Regions from separate parts of the Ruegeria sp. BG6 genome, predicted to be linked through region 1. Evidence: riboswitches for the same ligand, from Rfam matches in the RefSeq annotation. Region 1 holds a riboswitch; each other region holds the start of a gene.
What was found. A riboswitch is a leader RNA that binds a small molecule or an ion and turns the genes downstream of it on or off. The one in region 1 is predicted to bind cobalamin.
Positions count from the first base shown of each region.

Region 1 (6,814 bases):
GGCTGACCAGCAGTATAGCCTGCGGCAGGCTTCGCAGAATTTCCAGAAGTCGCGCTTCGTTTTTGGCGTCCAGCGCATTGGTGGGCTCATCCAAAAGCAGCGCCTCGGGCTCCATCGCCAAAACGGTTGCAAGGGTCACAAGCCGCTTCTCTCCACCAGAGAGCTTGTGCGTAATGCGATCACGCAGACTTAACAGATCCAGATCGGAAAGCACCCTGTCGACGATGGCCAGCGCCTCGGACTTGCTGCGCCCGAGGTTGAGAGGACCAAATGCGATATCTTCCGCCACTGTCGGACAAAACAGCTGATCATCAGGATCCTGAAAAACCAGCCCGACCTGACGGCGGACTTCGTGAAAATCCGCCTCGACGCGCCTTTCCTTTCCCAGGACGGTCACGCGCCCGGCGCTTGGTGTTTGCAGGCCAAGGGCGATGCGAAACAGGGTAGATTTTCCCGCGCCATTCGGCCCCGCAATCGACAGGCGCTGCCCCGGTTCAAGCTGCAGCGAAGCGCCGTCCAGCACTGGTGGCTGGCCAGGGTACGCAAAACAAATGTCTTCAAGCTTGAGGATCGTCATAGATAATCCAGGAACAGCAGGCCAAGGCAAACGGTGCACAGCATCGCGGCGAACATGCGATCGCGTCGGGTCATGTTAAAGTCCTGCAGCAACAAAAGACGCCCGGAAAACCCCCGGCATTTCATCGCCGCCAGAATCCGCTCTGACCGTTCAATCGCGCGCACCAGCATCATGCCGACCAGATACCCGAAGCTTCGGTAGGTGTGCCAGTTTGTGCCGGGGCGAAATCCGCGGATCTTCATCGCGCCGCGCAGGCGCAGGTATTCTTCCCGCAACACCTCGATGTAGCGGATGGTGAACATCAAAAGGTGCACAAGCGCCTCGGGGCAGCGCAGCTTGTGCAAAGCGTGTCCAAGCGTCACAGGTTCCATCGTTCCGACCAGAACCATCAGCGCAAGGATGACCGCGTTGGCCGTCAGTGCAATCTCGAAAGCTTTCCAAAGGCCCTGCCAACTGGCCGGAAAGCCAAAAACCGTGAACATCGCGTCACCGGGCATTGAGAATGGCAGCAACACCAGCATGAAGATGATGAAGCTGTCCATCATGGCCATACGCTTGAGGGTCCGGCCGACTGGCAAGCGTGACATCACCAGTAAGCCAAGCGAGACGGACAAAGCGCCGATCAGCGCCGGAATACTGTTGAGGGCAACCGTGACGATGGCAAAGATGCAGGCCAAAACGACGCGCATACGGGGATCGTAGTCTCCGATCATCCCGAAATGGGCGGCTCTGCCTGCCTCGGCCAGTGTTTTGGCCTGTGGTTCCAGCGCATGTGCCATCAGGTGGCCATCTTTTTGCGCGCGGCCAGATAAAAGCCGATGCCGAACAGACCAATGATATAACCAATACCACCCAAGATGTTCTGCAGTTCATTGTGCTCGCGGTAGGCGGCGATCTCGCGCCGCAGTGGGCGGGTTTCGTCGCGCACCGCTTTGGCGATGGCGGCGCGTTCCTCATCCGAGAGCGAGGCCACAGTCACCGCTGCCGCGCCATCCGCAGATGCAACCGGCGTGGCTGTTTCAGAAAGCTCGGCTTCGACCCCCATGATTTCGGCCACTTCGTCGGCCGGCATGGCAACTTCGGCGACGTGCCCTGCACCCAGATCTGCCCTGAATGTATGAGTCACAGCTCTGGTCGGGCTGTAGAGAAAGAAACCGTCCGTATCGGTTACTGTGCGTCCCAGTTCAGAGCCGTCGGGGCCATAGACGATGACTTCCTGGTCTGCGGCCATATCGCCATTGGAAAACCCCAGCTCGCCTTCGATTGCGTCGCCTGCCGGAAAAACGCCCGCTATAACCTTGTGCGCAAGAGCCGGGAGCGGGGCGAGAGCAAGCGTACAAACAAGGATCAACTGTTTCATGTGGACGCAACCTTTACAAAAAGTTCCGGTTTGACCTTGCGGGCCAGAAGAACGGCAAAACCTGTCAGCACGGCCTCGATAGCCATGACGGGAATGTGGGCGAAAAAGACAAGCTTGGCAGCGGGCAGGAACTCATCGCCGGACAGCGCCAGCGAGACCGCGACAAAAGCAGTCGTGGCGGCGATCGAAAACGCGCCACCGACGCCGCCCCAGATCGCCCCCTGAACAGGCGAGCCATGTGCGATCAGGCGACCAAAGATCATCCAGGTCAACACCGCCGGAAGAGCGATATTCACCGTGTTGATCCCCAGCACGGTCAATCCGCCGAAACCAAAGAACACGGCCTGCAGCAGCAAGCCGACAAAAAGGGCCGGAAAGGCGGCCCAGCCGAGCAGAAGCCCGGCCAGACCGTTCAGAATCAAATGCACAGACGATGGGCCAATCGGCACATGGATCAGCGAGGCGACAAAAAAGCTGGCCGACAACACGCCTGCCGTGGGAATGCGATCCAGATCCAGCGATTTCAGGCCCAATGCGATCCCGCCAGCCGCGGCGACCGCACCGCCGATCACGACAGGGTTGGAAAGGGCTCCGTCGACGATGTGCATTCAGGCTTACTCCAGATCCCAGGCGCGGATCCAGATGACCGCATCCTGGCTCAGCTCTTTGCCTTCATGCTCGGTTTCCGGACCCACACCTAAAGCGGCGAAGCCCCAGTACCCGGCTTTTGGCACACCAAAAGTGAAATATCCGTTGTCATCCGAAATCGCGACCAACGCGCCGCCCGGCAATGGGGACACGGTGGCATCCTTTGCGCCGGCGCCGGTCATGTCCGGTGCTGCGGCGATGTACTCGATTTCGATTTCTGCGCCGGCGACGGGCTGTCCCTCGCTCAACACGCGACCGGTAAAGGTTGACCCGGCGATGATGTTGTAAGGCTTGTTCAGCGGCAGAATCTCGGTGGCCAGCCCCTGCGGCTGATCCCAGTCGGTCGGCAGTTCGTTGCGGTTGAGGTAAGCCTTGGTGATCTGCTGGATATAGATATCTTCGGATTCTTCGTAGTAAGGCGCAGGAACTGTAACCACCAAATAGTCACCCGAGCGTTTCACCGGCACTGAACCCAGGAACGCTTTGGCAATGTTGTCCGGTCCTTCAAAAGTGGTTTCTTCCAGCGTATCCATCAGATCGGTTTTTTCACCGTTGTGGATTACAAAGAATTCTTCCGGTTTTTCCAAGGTCATCACGTGACCAGCTTCAAACGGGTGCCAGAAAACCAGTTTGACCGGAACGTCACCGGGGCGTTCGATCATCGTGTCGTCGGTATATTCCAGCAGGAAATGGGCCTGCGCCAATGCAGGCATCGCCAAAGCAGCCGTTGCAGCCACCAGCAGTTTTTTCACGAATCGAGTCCTTCTCACGTCGCGCCTTCCCCGGCGCAAATTTACTTTGACGATGGGGAACGCGAAGCCATCTGCCTTATCGGGCAAACAGATCCGGCGCACACCCCGTCGCCGATGATGAACGCCCCTTCCAAGGGCGCATGTTCGGCAGGTCTCCTGACTTGCGGGTCAAAGCGCTAAACTAACCTTCCCGGGATATCCCAGTGGCATTATCAGCCGCGCTCGCCGCCTACAGTTGCGGGGGCAGTTGCAGAGTTGGCGAAATGTGCCGCACTGCATTCCCTATTGCTTCCGAGGATGTCCCCGGAACCGAACATGGCGCGTTCATGCCAGAATATGTAAGACACGGTCAACAATTGATTGCGGCGTTGCATGGGCCATTTGCGAAATCAGGAATTGCATGCCCGCGCTTGCTATGCGGTTTGGTACGCGCCACCGCGCGTGTGTGTATTTTCCTAGATCTCTTTCCGCGTTCAATAGTCGTCGGTTCAGTTCGCGGACTTGAGTTCGTTGGGCCCCAAACTGCGGGCGTTGATCGTGTGTTATATTGAACTCGCTACAAATATGGAGGGGCCCTCCGACGCATAAATGGTCCGACCGGCCCAGCGTCCGACGCAGAAGCAGAGTTGTTGTATTTGTCGCCGTGTTCACGCTACCATCGGGCAAAACAACAGTGCAGGTGCCTCGTGACCACAGAAACAAAACGCCCGCTCACCCTTCGCGATGTCTCGGAAGCGTCGGGGGTATCCGAAATGACGGTCAGCAGGGTCCTGCGCAATCGGGGTGATGTATCGGATGCGACCCGAACACGGGTTCTGGCCGCCGCGAAAGAGCTGGGATACGTGCCCAACAAAATTGCTGGTGCGCTGGCATCCAGCCGGGTCAATCTGGTTGCGGTCATCATCCCCTCACTGTCCAACATGGTCTTCCCCGAGGTCCTGACCGGCATCAATCAGGTTCTGGAAGACACCGAATTGCAGCCAGTGGTCGGCGTAACCGATTATTTGCCGGAAAAAGAGGAAAAGGTCCTTTACGAGATGCTCTCGTGGCGGCCTTCGGGCGTGATCATCGCAGGGCTGGAACACACGGAAGCGGCCCGGGCAATGCTGGATTCCGCGGGCATTCCGGTGGTCGAAATCATGGACACCGACGGCAAACCCGTGGATGCGATGGTCGGCATTTCGCACCGCCGTGCCGGTCGCGAAATGGCGCAGGCCATTCTGAAGGCCGGATACCAGCATATCGGTTTCATGGGGACCAAGATGCCTTTGGACCACCGCGCCCGCAAACGTTTCGAAGGCTTTACCGAAGTTCTGGGCAAACACGGGATCGAGATCGAGGATCGCGAGTTCTACTCGGGCGGGTCGGCACTGGCCAAGGGGCGCGAGATGACGCAGGCGATGCTGGAACGGTCGCCGGAGCTGGATTTTCTGTATTATTCCAATGATATGATCGGCGCTGGCGGACTGTTGTACCTGCTGGATCAGGGGATAGACATCCCTGGTCAGATCGGGCTGGCGGGGTTCAACAATGTCGAATTGCTGCAAGGTCTGCCCCGCAAACTGGCAACCATGGATGCCTGCCGGCTGGAAATCGGCCGTCAGGCCGCGGGGATCATCGCGGCGCAGCTGGCCGACCCGGAAGCCGAGATTGAAACCCGCGTGACCCTGACGCCGAAAATCAGCTACGGTGACACACTGAAGCGGCGTTAGAGTCTTGGCACTGCCGAATCTGGACAACCGGACAGCGCGTGCGGTGTTCATGGATCGTCACTTGCTGTCCGAAACCCCGTCGGGCAGCGCAAAGGGCGCGGATCTTCTGGACCTGATCCGACGGCTTGGTTTTGTTCAGCTGGACAGTATCAACACCGTGGCCCGCGCCCATGACATGATCCTGTTTTCGCGCAGGCCCACCTATCGCAGCACACATCTGAAGCGCCTGTATGAACGGGACAGGGCGCTTTTCGAACATTGGACACATGACGCCGCCGTCATTCCGATGGAGTTCTACCGGCATTGGCACCTGCGCTTTCAGCGCGATGCCGATTTGTTGAAGGCCCGCTGGAAGAATTGGCGGCGGGATGGATTTGAACAACAGTTCGCCTCGGTTCTGCTGCACATCCGCGATCACGGTCCGGTATCCTCGTCCGATGTGGGAAAGGACGAAAAGAAAGGATCGGGCGGCTGGTGGGACTGGCACCCGTCCAAAACCGCGCTGGAGTTCTTGTGGCGCTCGGGTGCGCTGACCGTCATTGGTCGGGATGGCTTTCAGAAACGCTACGACCTGACGGAACGGGTGATAGAAACTCATCTGTGCCCCGGTCATGCACCATGCGATGCCGAAGGAACGGTGGACTGGTTGTGCAACGCCGCCCTCGACAGGTTGGGGTTTGCAACATCGGGCGAACTGGCTGCGTTCTGGGATACGGTCAGCCCGGCCGAGGCGAAAGACTGGTGCGCCGCGGCCCAGAAAAACGGCGCAATTGAGGAAGTCGAAATCAATTGCGCGGATGGGCGTACAAGGAAAGTGTTTTCCCGCCCGGGATTGGTTGAAGAGGCCCCTGAACTGCCCGCGCCACCGGGCAGAATTCGCGTGCTCAGCCCGTTTGACCCGATGCTGCGGGATCGAAACCGCGCCGAACGCCTGTTCGGGTTTCACTACAGGATAGAAGTGTTTGTGCCCGCGCCCAAAAGAACCTACGGCTATTATGTCTTCCCCCTGCTCGAAGGTGATCGGCTGATCGGCCGGATCGACATGAAGGCCCACAGGGATAGCGGCGAATTGCGGGTACAATCCGTCTGGCCCGAGCGAAAGTTGCGCTGGTCAGAGGCGCGCACCCGCCGTCTGGAGGCCGAGCTGGACCGGGTGCGCAGGTTTGCCGGCCTTGATCGTGTTGAGCTTGCCGACGGTTGGCTGAAAGACCCTAAATAGGCTCTATTCAACCTGTGACAGGGTTAGGTGGATCGATTCAAGACCGTCAATTCCGCCATCAATCACATCACCGGCCTGGACCGCACCGACACCGGCCGGGGTACCTGTCATGATCAGATCGCCCGGACGAAGGTGATAGTAATTTGAAAGATGGCTCACGATCTCATCTATTTTCCAGATCAGTTCGTCCAGGGTCGCATCCTGCCGGACTTCACCGTTGACGCTCAGATGAATGCGCTTGTCTTTGTCAGGCGACCAGCTCTCCGACCGGGTCAGCGGCGCAAAAACGGCACCGTTTTCCAGATCCTTGCCCAGATCCCACGGGCGCTGTTTGTTCCGTTCACGGATTTGCAGGTCGCGGCGGGTCATGTCTAGCGCGCACCCATAGGCAAACACCGCGCCCAAAGCCTGCTCGCGACTGACGCGGAACACCGGCTGACCGATTGCAATCACCAGTTCCATTTCGTGATGATAGTTTTCGGTACCCGGCGGATATGGCACGGTCGCCCCGGTCAGGATGGCGTTGGGTGCGGACTTGGTGAAATA
Region 1 is NZ_JBQFTB010000013.1:124,603-131,416, reverse strand. Features, by position in the region: gene ACR0JW_RS19510 (ABC transporter ATP-binding protein) at 1-577, opposite strand, end outside; gene cbiQ (cobalt ECF transporter T component CbiQ) at 574-1,356, opposite strand; gene ACR0JW_RS19500 (cobalt ABC transporter permease) at 1,356-1,937, opposite strand; gene cbiM (cobalt transporter CbiM) at 1,934-2,545, opposite strand; gene ACR0JW_RS19490 (DUF4198 domain-containing protein) at 2,552-3,337, opposite strand; cobalamin riboswitch at 3,467-3,666, opposite strand; gene ACR0JW_RS19485 (LacI family DNA-binding transcriptional regulator) at 4,024-5,049, shown strand; gene ACR0JW_RS19480 (winged helix-turn-helix domain-containing protein) at 5,054-6,268, shown strand; gene ACR0JW_RS19475 (fumarylacetoacetate hydrolase family protein) at 6,272-6,814, opposite strand, start outside.

Region 2 (6,814 bases), on a different contig from region 1:
AGACCGACGAAACCGATGACACCAGCGACCGAGACGAACACCGCCGTTGCCAGCGCCGCAACAAAGAACATGCTGAACCGCAGTCCGCGCACGGGTACGCCGAGGGTTGAGGCAGTAAGATCGCCGGTCAGCAACGCGTCTAGCCAGCGGCTGCGGTAGAGAGAAAAGCTCAGGATCAGAAGCAGGCCTGCGCAGACCAGCGGAAACGTCTCCCAGCGGGCCAGGCCCAGACCGCCCAGCATCCAGAAAATCACGGAATGCGCGGCGCGGCTGTCGCCTGCAAAAATCAGGTAGTTGGTGATGGCCGAGAACAGGAACGAAACCGCAAGACCTGCCAGGATCAGTTTTTCGGGCGCGCTTGTGCGTAAACCGTGAACCAGCGCCAGCACGATGCCCGAAGCCACAAGCCCGCCGCAGAACGCGGCCAACGGCAGGGTCCAGAAGCCCAGCACGTCGCCTGTCACGGTGATCACGAACACGGCGCCGGCCGCCGCACCCGAGGACAGGCCGAACAGGAACGGATCAGCAAGATCGTTGCGCGTTGTGGTTTGCAGGACCACGCCGACGATGCCCAACCCGGCGCCGATTACGGCCGCGAACAGGGCGCGCGGCAGGCGCAAATCAAACACGATCCGGTGCAACGGCGACATGTCCCCGTCACTCAGACCTGTTCCCAGCAAGACAGCGGTGAACGTGTCGGAAACCGGAATGGATGTGGTGCCGTAGATGGTTGAGATCAGCAAAAGGGCGGCCAGAACGACCGCCCCCAGCAGGAGTGTCAGGCCAAGTCGGCCCATATCAGTTGAGATCCGGATGCATGGCCTGCGCCATTTTCAGGATCGCCTCGATATTTGCCGGTCCCGGGGTCAGTTCCTCGTACCGCAGGCCAATCCAGGCTTCATTCTTGACGGCATCGGTCTGGGACATCACCGGATGCTCCTGCAGAAATTTGAAGGTATCCTCGGCGCCGTTGCCGGTCTGGTAATCCAGCAGCACCAGAAATTCGGGGTTGGCGGCCGCCACCGTTTCCCACGAGGTGCGGCCCCAGCTTGTATCCATGTCATGGGTCACGTTTTCACCGCCCGCTGCGGAAATCATCGCATCGGGAATGGCAAACTTGCCCGCGGTGAAGGGCGCATCAGCGGGACCATCTAGAAGGAAAACGCGCGGTTTGGGCAGATCGGCGGTCCGGGTTTCGATCTCGGTCAGTTCTTCTTTCCAACCATCAACCAGTTCCTTCGCCTTGTCTTCGACCTGCATGACCTGGCCCAGGCGCAGAACGTCATCAAACAGCAGGTTCATGCTGGCTTCGGGGCGGTCCTTGTCCAGATGCACGCAGCTTTCGGACAGGATCAAGGTCTTGATGCCAAAGGGTTCCAGCGTGTCAGGAGTCACGTCTCCGCCCGGCTTCATCCCGTAATACCAGCCCGCGAAGAACATGTCGGGTTCGACGGCCACAAGGTTCTCGACCGTTGGGTATTTGGGCGCAAGCTCGGGAATGTCGCCGCGCAGCGTATCGAATTCCGGGCTGGTCTTGTACCATCCGGTGATGCCGGTCAGCCCGACGATCTTGTCCTGCAGACCCAGCGCAAAGGCCATGTCGGTCATGTTCATATCGTGCACGACAATCCGCTCGGGTGCAGTTTCAAAAACCAGCGGCTTGCCGCAATTGTCGACGGCAATTTCTTGTGCCGACGCACCGCCTGCCAGGGCTGTGGTCAGGACCACCGACCAGATCTGTTTCATTCAAAGATGCTCCTAGGGTTAGTTTGAGACCGAGGTTTTTCGGATATCCAGCGCCGGAATCACGCGGCCCTCATGGTGAAAGTACAGGTAGTCGACGCCAAAGGTTTCCCGGACCTGGTCCGAGGTCAGCACATCGGCCACGGGACCAAAGCCCGTGAGCCGCGCGGATTTCATCATGGCCACATGGGTGGCGAATTCGGGGATCATGACGAGGTCGTGGACGATCATGACCACCGTGATGCCCAACTCGGCAACCAGCGACAGCATCCGCCCCTTGGCGTCGGGGTCCAGATGGTTTGTCGGTTCGTCCAGAAACAAAAGCGAAGGGTTCTGTGCCAGCGCGCGTGCGATATGCGCACGTTGACGTTCACCCCCGGAAAGTACGCCCATTCGTTTGTCCGCCAGATCACACAGACCTGTCAGGTTCAAAACCCTGTCCAGTTCGGCGGCGTGGCCCTCTTTCGACCGGTCAGCCCGGATCGGGATTTGCCCCAAGGCCACATATTCCCGCAAAGATAGTCTGCTATCCGGCAGTTCGTGCTGGCTGACAACAGCGATCATTCGGGCGCGCTGGTTGGCGGGCGTGTGTTTCAGGCTGCGCCCATTGATCAAAACGTCGCCCAGCACCAGTTCGGCCGTGCCGCACAACAGGTTCAGAAGCGTCGTCTTCCCGGCCCCGTTCGGTCCGGCAATTGCAAGGATTGCGCCTTCTTCCAGTTCGAAAGACGCTGCTTGCAGCAGAACATCACCATTCAGCGCATAGTATTCGACGTCACGCACGGCAAGAAATGCAGAGGTCGTCATGAAGGCTCCTCCAAAATCATTCGGGGCAAACGGGAAAGGGTTTTGCCAAAAAGAGCGCTCGGCCTGTCGGACGCGCAGGTCCATCCATCGGCACTGTTCTGATATTGCAACGCGAATTCGGCCAAGGCCGCGATGTCATGCGGGGTCCGGATGTCACCGAACAGGTATTGGGCTTTGCCGGTGGCCTGAAACCCTACGGTTGTCGGCCGCGCGCACCCGGCCATGCAATCGACCGAGCGAATGGCAAACCGGGAAGGTAGCGCATCTGACAAAGAAGAGCGTATTTTGTCCGCAGACAAATCACCGTTGCATGTCGAACAGATCAGAAGAATATGATCAGTGGCGTCTGACATGGTCCGCTCCACTTGTTGCCAAGCGCGGACAGAAGGTGCTGATCATGTAAACACGTGACTGACGTGCCATCTAAGCCTCCTTCCAGGGCGCCCCGCCCTGGGTTGGTTGAACACTGATGGCAGGTCTCCTGACTCGCGGGTCCTTGCTTGGCCTTCCTTCCCGGCCCATTCGGCCAGTGGGTGTTTGGCGTCGCTCACCGCTTACAGTTGCGGGGGCAGTTACGGACTTGGCCTTCAGGGCCGCACCGTATTCCCTTTTCATCCCTCGGGTCTTCCTTCGGGAACCATCTTCTAGCTAAGTGCCTCAGACCCGGGCATGCGTCAATACAGAATTATTGGCAGGACAATCGGATGGGCTGGGCAGGGCGGTGCTCGAGTTTCACCGCCCGAGGTCCTCGGATTCAGCGTAGGGGTTCAGTTTTCCAGCAATTTTAAGACTTGCTCGCGCTCGGACAGGACCAGCAACAGGGCAAGATCGCCCGGTTCGATCTGATCCAGTATTGTCCTGCTCGCCTCGGTCGGGGAAGGCGCGCTCAGGATCTGCTCATCCCGAAGACCGTTGTTCATTGCCGCCTGCTTAATCAGCTTTGGAATCTCACCAAGGTTGCGTCCCCGCAGATAGCCCTCAAGCTCGGCGGCGACGATCACATCCGGCTGGAACCGCAAGGCCGTTTGCGTGACATCGATGATGTCCTGATCTGACCGGTCCCCGGCATGGCTTAGCAGTATGAAGCGGCGCTTGGCCGGAAGTCCGGACAAAGCCTCGCACACCGCTGCGACCGAATGCGGGTTATGCGCAAAATCGACAAAGACGCGGGCGCCGTTATGTGAAAACTCGTTGCACCGGCCAGGATTATCTTTGGCGTCTGGCTTGAACCCGGACAATCCGGCGCGAATGGCCTGCATCGGGATATCGAGTGCGCGGGCCAGACACAGCGCAGTCATTGCGTTGAGAATATTGTACCTGGCAGCCCCACCCATGGCGAGCGGTATATCGTGAACCGAAATCACCGGTTGTTCCGTGGAGCCATCGAAGAACACAATCATCTCGTCCCGCAGGAAGGCACAACAATGTCCTTGCTCGCGGGATTGTTGGATCAGTGCGTTTTTCTGGTCCAGCGAGAACCACCAGATCCTGCAGGACGTGTTCAGTGCCTCATCCCGGACATACGCGTCATCCGCGTTCAGGGCCAGAACGCCATCTTTCTTAAGGGTGCGGTGCACGGCGAACTTGGCCTGCGCCAACTCCGGAACCGTGTTGACGCCGTACTGCCCCAGATGATCATTGGCGACATTTGTGACAGCCGCAGCCGAGGCCGCATGGGTTGGAAGACCCCGGCGCAGGATTCCACCACGGGCAACCTCCAGACAGGCGACTTCAAGCCGCCGGTCGCGCAGCAGCATGCGCGCTCCGCCGGGGCCGGAATAATCACCACGGTCGAGGATGTCGTCGCCGACGCGGACAAACTCGGTCGAGGTCAGCCCGGCAACCTTGCCCGCCGCCCGGGCGATCGCCTCAAGCAGCCGGGTCGTTGTGGTCTTGCCATTGGTTCCGGTGATGAAGGCGACGGGGATGTTGTGCAAGGCGTCCCACTCGACTTCATCAGGCGCAGGCAGAGCGTTCCAGGCCCAGGTCCGGCTTCCGACCCCGTGTCCGATCGAAATGTCGTCGTCGTCACACAGGATATCGACGCCCCGCGTCGAGGCCGCCTGGATCAGGGCGATCAGGGCCGGATTTGCCTCTTTGGCCATGACGTCGCGGACGTCGGCGATCATCTTGTCGAAATCGCCGGGTGTTTCCCCGACGAGCGCCGCGGCACAGAAATGCCATGCGGTCTGGACCGCAAAGATCGCTGAATATAGCTGATCCATCGGCGCTGAAATCGCAAGGTTCACGCCGCCGGTGAATACCCGATATGTCAGCTTTTCCTGGTGCCAGCCGAGAGCATCCAGCACACGACGTGCATGATGCTGCCACAGCTCAATGACACGCGAAGACTGCTCCTGGTCAAAAAAGACGTCCATGATTGCGCCCGGGTGATCCCAGAGCAACCCGGGCCCGGTCAGCCGGCGCGCATCGTCTACCCGAAACGCGTCACTGGTCGCGCTGGGGATGGTCAGCGCGGTCTCAAGCTCTTCAATTCTGTCCATTCCGGTGCCCTCGGCTCAATCCGCGTCTTCGCTGATTTCGCGGGCCAGACGCACGCCGCGCTCGTCCCGGATCAGGGCCTGATCGCTGTCGAATATGTCCTCGAAAGAGGTCTCAACAGGGGCAGGCTTTCCGATTGCTTCAGCTTCAGGTGCGTCGCCATCCGAATTGAAGTAGATGATCTGTTTCCAGCAGCGGGTGGTGTCGTCGCCGAATATCACCAGCAGATCGCCGGGAGCTGCCATTTCAAGACCCGCCGTCACCGCTTCGACCTCATCAGGGATGATTGTGATCGCCTCATCCGGCGTGCCGCCTGCAATCAACGCCTGCCGCAGCATCTGAGGAATTTCGTCATGCCCGCGTCCGCGGCGGCGGTCGTCAGCCTTGCAGATGAAGTGGTCAAAATGACCGGCCAGCGCCGCGCCCGCATCCTCGACGTCCTCGTCACGACGGTCACCGGGCATCGATACGACGCACAGCCTGCGGCCCTTGATCTCTAGCTGGTCGGCCAGCGCCGCCATTGCCTTCAGGGCGGCGGGGTTGTGGCCATAATCCAGGATTACCTTGAACGGATGTTCGTCATAAACGTTCATCCGCCCCGGTGCCTGGAAATAGCTGGTGTCAAAGGTCCGCAGCCCGTGGCGGATGTTGTCCAGATCAACGCCAAAACTATAGGCCATGGCGGCAGCAAACATGGCGTTCTGCACGTTGAAGATCGCCTTGCCTTCCAGTGTCGCCGGGATCAGGTGCGACCAGAGCACGGGGATATGCAGGCCATTGTCGTAGATGGTCAGCATGTCGCCGTTCATGCCTTTTTCCAGCACGATGGCCTTGCCGCCTTCCTTGATATGTTCTTTCACAAGACTGTGGCCGGGATTGGTCGTGACATAGAAGATCTGACTTGCCCCGGCATAATCCGCCATCTTCAGGCAGTTGATGTCGTCGGCGTTCAGAACGGCCGTATCCGTGGCGCTTTCCACCACGACGCGTTTCACCACGGCAAGCTCTTCGACCGTGTTGATGCCACCCAGCCCCAGATGGTCGGCCGATACGTTCAGACAGGCGGCAACGTTCGAGCGTTGATAGCCCAGGCCCGAACGCACCAGCCCGCCACGCGCGGTCTCCATCACGGCGAAATCGACCATCGGATCGCGCAGCACGATCTGGGCCGACTTGGGCCCGGTCATGTCGCCCTTGACGCTCAGCTTGCCATCCACATAGACCCCGTCGGTCGAGGTCATGCCAACGGTCTTGCCGCTGGTTTTCATGATATGGTTCAGCATCCGCGATGTTGTGGTTTTCCCGTTGGTTCCCGTGATCGCCGCAATGGGGATGCGTGTCTTGTCCCCGACCGGGAACAGCATGTCGATCACCCGACCGGCAACATCGCGCGGTTGGCCTTCGGACGGGGCCACATGCATCCGGAATCCGGGGGCTGCGTTCACCTCGACAATCGCGCCGCCGATATCCTTGTAGGACTTGGTGATGTCGTCGATCAGAAAATCGACACCGCCCACATCCAGCCCAACCGCCATGATGGCGCGTTCAGCCATGTCGCGGTTGTCGGGATGAACCACATCGGTCAGGTCGATGGCCGTGCCGCCTGTGGACAGGTTCGCGGTAGAGCGCAAATAGAAAACCTCTCCTTCCGGCAAAACGGTTTCTTCGGTCACACCGGCGTTTTCCATCAGGCGTTTGGCCTGATTGTCGATTTCCAGCATGGTCAGCACTTTTTCGTGCCCGATGCCCCGGCGCGGATCCT
Region 2 is NZ_JBQFTB010000006.1:93,594-100,407, forward strand. Features, by position in the region: gene ACR0JW_RS12575 (iron ABC transporter permease) at 1-797, opposite strand, end outside; gene ACR0JW_RS12580 (ABC transporter substrate-binding protein) at 799-1,746, opposite strand; gene ACR0JW_RS12585 (ABC transporter ATP-binding protein) at 1,765-2,550, opposite strand; gene ACR0JW_RS12590 (DUF1636 family protein) at 2,547-2,903, opposite strand; cobalamin riboswitch at 3,005-3,207, opposite strand; gene ACR0JW_RS12595 (Mur ligase family protein) at 3,318-5,054, opposite strand; gene cphA (cyanophycin synthetase) at 5,070-6,814, opposite strand, start outside.
Region 2: linked by a shared signal. The riboswitch ahead of ACR0JW_RS12590 (DUF1636 family protein) and the one ahead of ACR0JW_RS19490 (DUF4198 domain-containing protein) in region 1 are both predicted to bind cobalamin.

Region 3 (6,814 bases), on a different contig from region 1:
CCTCCGGGACCTTCGCGCACCAGGCTATGTGCCATCGCAACCAATCCAAGCCGGTCCAGATCTTCGCCCTGCACCAATATCTTGCCACGCCAGACCAGCAGGCATTCGGCGCGTGGATCAGTTTTCATCTGTTCCAGCCTGTCCGAATCTCCCCGGAGATGCGCTGCGCGATCCAGGCCCGAGCCGCCAAATGTCACTGTCTCCGCGTTTTTCATTTAATATCCTCAGTGTGTTGCGCACAGGGCTGCCACGACTGCCGAGTTGTTGCAATGCCAATTCATGAACACCGGGACGTGGCAATGCCGCTGAATGGTCCCACCGGCGCCAAGTTATTTGCACTTACTCATTCTTTTAGTGAACATGGCTTAGATTGAATTGCCCAAAGTAGAAAATTGCACCCGACCACTGTTTCATCTCAGAGCCAACATATTTCAGCCGGTCGCATTCGGATTTTGGCCACGACCGATCTGCACATGAATCTGACAGGGTTCGACTATCACGCCGATGAACCGGATCCGGCGCGGGGCTTCACCCGAACGGCCAGCCTGATCCGCGCTGCCAGAGAAGAAGCGCAGAAAGACGGAGCACTGGTATTCCTGTTCGACAACGGAGATGCCCTTCAGGGAACACCGTTTGGCGATTGGGCGGCAGAGCAGACTGATGACAACCACGTGTTGATGCAGGCCTTCCGGGAACTTGGCTATGACGCAATCGGACTGGGCAACCATGATTTCGACTTTGGCCTGCCGACGCTGAATCGTGTTCTGGACGGCGCACCGTGCCCGGTGATTTGCAGCAATGCCCGGCAATTGACCACCGGGGCCAAATGGAATGACCGCGCAATACTAGAACGCTCTCTTCTGGTTGACGGCGTCGAAACCCCGTTTCGTCTGGGTCTTTTGTCGATCCTGCCGCCGCAAACGGCGCAATGGAATGCGCACCGGGTTCAGGATGTGGTGGTGTTCGAAGATATTCTGGAGGCCGCGCAAAAGACGGTCGAGGCCCTGCGCACGGACGGCAGCGATGTGATTATCGCCCTGGCGCATTCGGGCTTTGGACCTTCGGAACCCGCGCGCGGATTGGAGAACGCCGTCATACCGTTGGCCGCGATCGACGGGATCGACGCCATTGTTGCAGGCCATACGCATCTCACACTTCCCGGCAAGGATCACGAAGGGCTGGATCATACAGACGCAACCCGGGGGCATGTACATGGCAAACCGGTTGTCATGCCGGGCGTCGCCGGGACGCATCTTGGCATCATCGACCTGCATGTGCAGAAAACCTCTGCCGGGCGATGGAAGGTTGTCGGGCAGCAGATTCAGTTGCTGCCTGTTATTGCCCCGCTTCGGGACGCAGCAATTTCCGAAGACCCCGGAATGCGGCGGCTGTTCAGCTACGGCCACGAAGAAACCCGTGCACTGGCCTCAAGACCCGTGGGCCACACCGGTCAAAGCCTGCACAGCTATTTCAGCTTTTGCGCACCAGATCGGGGCCTCGCGCTGGTCGCCAGCGCCCAGGCAGCGGCATTGAACCTCCATCTGGACGAAGACCTGCGGGGGCTTCCACTGTTTTCCGCTGTTTCGCCCTGCAAGTTCGGAGGCCGCGCGGGACCGCGTTCCTACACGGATGTACCGCCCGGAAATGTTCGTTTGCGCAATGTTTCGGATCTTCATTCTTTTCCGAATGAACTGCGCGCCGTGCTTGTCACCGGCGACATGGTCCGTGACTGGCTTGAAATGTCGGCGGGCATTTTCAATCAGGTGGATGCAGGAGCTGTCCGCACTCTGACCGATGAAACACGGGCCGGGCATAACTTCGATGTGCTGTTCGGCCTGACCTATCGGATCGATCTTTCCCAGCCGGCGCGTTTTGATTCTCACGGTATGCTGGTCAATCCCGCTGCAAACCGTGTCCGCGAGATTTGCTGCGGTGGAATCCCTGTTGAACCCACCCAGAAATTCGTTGTGGCCCTGAACAGTTACCGGGCCAGCGGCGGCGGACACTTCCCAGTTGCGCATCAGGCCCGGCAGATCGATCTGCCGACCTTACCCATCAGGGACGTCCTGCGCGACTATCTTTCGGGGGGATTACCGGGCGACCCGATGCAATCTGCGCCCTTCCCCTTCAGCCTTATCCGGCTTCCCGGCCACGCTTCGATTCTGAAAACCGGGCCGGGAGCAAGGGCGCATCTTTCCGAACTGGACGCATACGATCCGCATGCGCTGGGGCATGACCCGGAAGGCTTTCTGCGGATCAGACTGTCACTCTGACGGGTTGTCTTCCTGGCGCAACTTCCCTATATCGACGATTGAGAGGTTGGCGCGGGCGAGCGCCTCGCCAACCTGGTCAGGTCCGGAAGGAAGCAGCCACAACGAGCCCCGCTTGGGTCGATGTCCAACCTCTCACTTCATCCCGCAATCGTCACATCTTTCCGGTCGGAACGGACTTGCTGCTCCGCAGACTCGATCAGCCTCGGCCAGACCGCTTTGTTTTTGCGCGCAAAAACACCAATGTGGCCAATGGATTTCAGCCCGAAATCCTTTGGCTCAAGCACATGACGGTTGGCGTCCGGGCCGTATAGCTCGGCCAGCCTCCAGACCGCATTTTCAGGCACCATCTGGTCGTCCGAAATCGCAAACAGGTCAACCGGACCACCGGCCCGCGGCCAGGTCGCTGCGGGCAGGCTTTGGCCAATTTCAGGCAGATAGCTGTTCGGCGAGGTGCACCATTTTCGCCATTGCCAGTAGACCTTTGACGGCAGGTCCGAACCAAACCCAATGGCCTTGCCGGGCAGATACCCCAGCACATGAACTGCAAAAGGCGCATGCCCGTACCAGAAGATTCCGGCCAGCCCCCTGTAGGGCCAGGGATGATCCGACAACGTAACCAGGCCTGAACACACACAAATCATCCGGTCGATCTGATCCACATCCGATTGCAATGGCTCAAGCATACCCCCCAGCGAATGACCAATGGTCCACTGCCGCGCACTTGGGAATCGCCGTCGCATCTCGGCCCGGGCCGCGGGAATATCGATCAGCGCCCAATCGGACATGGTGACACGCGAATCCTTCAGACGCCCCGATAACGATTTTCCGAAATCGCGGTAATCATAGGTCAGACAGGCAATGCGCTGCTCTTCCGCCAGCCACCGGGCAAAATGCTGATAATAGTCCTGGGGAACGCCGGTCGCGCTGTTCAGAACAACTACGATATCAGGCGCTGCAACAGGCAGGTACAGGCGACCCGACAGCATAGCCGTCCCGGAGGGAAATCGTATGTCTTCGGTCAAGACCTGTTCCTGTATGTCCAACATATCATGCTCCGCTCTCAACTGAACAGTTCAGTTCACCTATCTGTCAGGCCAGTCGCCCGCTCAAGTCAACCCGGTGCAAACATGACCAAACGTCCGCTTTCCCGACCACGCATCGGACCAAATGCCTCGGCCCGCGCAATGCGCTTGACTCGGGGACCCGGCAACCGCTAGCGATGAGGAGATGGTTTCCGCGCCCTTTAAGGGGCCGGGATGAAAAGGGAACACGGTGCGGTTCTGTCTGGCATTGCCGGAAGGAACCAAGGCCGAGACTGCCCCCGCAACTGTAAGCGGTGAGCAATGCCGAAACACCACTGGCCGAAAGGCTGGGAAGGTCGGCAAAGCGATGACCCGCAAGTCAGGAGACCTGCCATCGATACTGAAACCGAAACTCGGGCGGGGTGTCCGGGCAGGTCCTGATGGCATAGCCCCGTCACACCTGATCCTTGCCCCGCGCCGCGCGCGGAGGGCGCATTATGATCTGGAAGACAAGGACACACGAATTTTCTGCCACTGTGTGCCAGCGCACCGGCAAACCCTGTCCGGCACTGGCGCAAATGGCGCGGGCTCTGACGCGCGCCGTGGCAAGCGCCGGCCCGGCCGCAACCCCGCAATTCGCCATTGAAGGCAGCAGCGAGCTTGCCCATTGCCCCGAAGGGTGCATGGCCCGGTTCCACGCGCGGCCAGACAAAATCCGGGTGTTTTGCGGAACGAATGAGGAAACTCCGGGCGACAGGTTGGAGGATTATGCAGACATGATGTTCTGCGCAGAGTTCCGTGCGCTGCCGTCCGCAATTCTGTCGGACCCGCCCTGCGCCATGCTTGAAGCTTCGGCCCTGGCAGGTCGCCAAGTGGCGGCCCAGGCCGGACATTTGTCGGCCTAAGCTACGGGTCCGCGCTGGCCGGAATCAATTGCGTGGCCCATGCCAGTTGTGCATCTGTTTCAACCGCACAGGGCCGCACCGCCCTCAACCGTTTCAGGGCTGCACCCGGTTGCTCGCCACATTCGACCATCAGGCGCAACACCACCATTCCGGACCGGCCACAGCCGCCCCGGCAATGCACCAGAATGCGCCCGCCCCCTGACAGGGCATGGCGGACGGCCGCGCTTACATCGGGCCAGCGCGCGGTCACGGCGTCGGGGGGTGCACCGAAATCTTCGACCGGCAGATGGACCCAGCGGCAGGCGCGCGCCTGAATGTCGGTTCCGAAGTCACGCGCGCCGTCCTGCAGCATCTCGACTTCGGTCGTCATTGAAATGACAAGACCGGGCTTCCAATCGGAAATCGCATTCAGGTCCTGGGCATAATTACCCCCACGCCCTGGCATTGATGTCAGGGCCAGAGTACCTCCTCCGACCTGCAGCGCATGAATAATCATCTGAGACATGCAACGCGCCCTCCTTAATCGTTACGCACAAGAATCCGGTCAAAAATGCTTCCGCCTTCATTTTTACGCGCATCCCGAAGCATTCCCAAATGAATTTCGCGAACCGGCTGTGGACGCAGGCGGCGGCGCACTCTACGCTGCACTTCTGATACGAATCCGACAGAGCAGAAATGACCGACACGCCAAGCCCCGCTTATCAGGTTCTTGCCCGCAAATACCGCCCGGAAACCTTTGCCGACCTGGTTGGTCAGGATGCCATGGTGCGCACCCTGAAAAACGCGTTCGAGGCAGACCGGATCGCGCAGGCCTTCATCATGACCGGCATCCGCGGCACCGGCAAAACGACAACGGCGCGGATCATCGCCAAGGGCATGAACTGCATCGGCCCCGATGGCGACGGCAAACCGACGACCGAACCCTGCGGCCAATGCGAACATTGCGTGGCGATCATGGAAGGCCGCCATGTCGACGTAATGGAAATGGACGCCGCCAGCCGCACCGGCGTGAACGATATTCGCGAAATCATAGACAGCGTCCGCTATCGTGCCGCCAGCGCGCGCTACAAGATCTATATCATCGACGAGGTTCACATGCTCTCGACCAGCGCGTTCAACGCGCTGCTCAAGACACTTGAGGAACCGCCCGAGCATGTGAAATTCATCTTCGCGACTACCGAAATCCGCAAGGTTCCGGTGACGGTCCTGTCGCGCTGCCAACGCTTCGACCTGCGCAGGATCGAACCCGAGGACATGATCGGTCTTCTGAACAAGATCGCCGCCGCCGAGGGGGCCCAGATCGCAGAAGACGCACTGGCGTTGATCACCCGAGCGGCCGAGGGTTCGGCGCGTGATGCAACTTCGCTGCTGGATCAGGCGATCTCGCACGGGGCCGGTGAAACCAGTGCCGATCAGGTCCGGGCGATGTTGGGTCTGGCGGACCGGGGCCGCGTCCTGGACCTGATGGACATGATCCTGCGGGGCGACGCGTCGGGGGCTCTGACAGAGCTAAGCGCTCAGTACGCCGAGGGCGCCGATCCGCTTGCCGTGCTGCGCGATCTGGCCGAAATCACCCATTGGGTGTCCGTGGTCAAAATCACGCCGGACGCCGCCGAGGACCCGACCGTTTCACCGGACGAACGCGCTCGTGGCCAGCAAATGGCCGAAGCCCTGCCGATGCGTGTCCTGACCCGCATGTGGCAAATGCTGCTGAAAGCGCTCGAAGAGGTCTCAGCTGCGCCAAACGCCATGATGGCGGCAGAAATGGCCGTCATTCGGCTGACCCATGTGGCCGACCTGCCAAGCCCGGAAGAACTGATCAAACGTTTGCAGGACGCACCTCCACCCACGCCGAACGGAGGCCCCGGTGGCGGCATGGCCGTACCCTCGCACGCCCCGGTACAACCTCAGGCATCGGCAAGGTCTTCCTACGTTTCCGCTCCACACGGTCCCGCCGGCGCGCCGACTACTGCCTTGGCACAGGACGTCCAAACTGCTCTGGCGCGCTATCCGACCTTCGAACATGTGGTCGAACTGATCCGGACAAACCGGGACGTAAAGCTGCTGGTCGAGGTCGAAAACGGTGTGCGGCTGATGTCCTACTCACCGGGCCGGATCGAATTTACACCGACCGATCATGCCCCGACAGACCTTGCCCAACGGCTGGGTACGGCGCTGCAGCGCTGGACAGGCAATCGGTGGGCCGTATCCATCGTGGCAGATGGCGAAGCCGCCACGATCGCCGAGATCCGCGATGCGGCCGACCTCGCGCTAAGGTCACAGGCCGAGCAGCACCCGCTGGTTCAGGCGGTACTCATGCAGTTTCCCAAGGCGCGCATCAAACGGATCGAAACCCCGGAACAGCGCGCCGCCAAGGTCGAAACCGAGGCTCTTCCCGAGGTCGAAGACGAATGGGACCCGTTCGAAGAGGACTGAACATCTGCCTGGAATACAGGAGGATGCCCATGCCCCTTGTGTCACGCAGTCACCCTTCGTATTTAGGCGTCAAATCGATTTACAGGAGAAACCCGATGCTCAAAGGTTTAGGCGGTCTGGGCGATATGGCCAAGATGATGAAATCCGCGCAGGACCTGCAGACCAAAATGACCGAAAT
Region 3 is NZ_JBQFTB010000004.1:142,413-149,226, forward strand. Features, by position in the region: gene nudC (NAD(+) diphosphatase) at 1-215, opposite strand, end outside; gene ACR0JW_RS09870 (bifunctional 2',3'-cyclic-nucleotide 2'-phosphodiesterase/3'-nucleotidase) at 393-2,273, shown strand; RNA gene ffs (signal recognition particle sRNA small type) at 2,313-2,411, shown strand; gene ACR0JW_RS09880 (alpha/beta fold hydrolase) at 2,411-3,319, opposite strand; cobalamin riboswitch at 3,485-3,705, shown strand; gene ACR0JW_RS09885 (hypothetical protein) at 3,663-3,941, shown strand; gene ACR0JW_RS09890 (hypothetical protein) at 3,874-4,200, shown strand; gene ACR0JW_RS09895 (phosphatase domain-containing protein) at 4,202-4,705, opposite strand; gene ACR0JW_RS09900 (DNA polymerase III subunit gamma/tau) at 4,876-6,636, shown strand; gene ACR0JW_RS09905 (YbaB/EbfC family nucleoid-associated protein) at 6,732-6,814, shown strand, end outside.
Region 3: linked by a shared signal. The riboswitch ahead of ACR0JW_RS09890 (hypothetical protein) and the one ahead of ACR0JW_RS19490 (DUF4198 domain-containing protein) in region 1 are both predicted to bind cobalamin.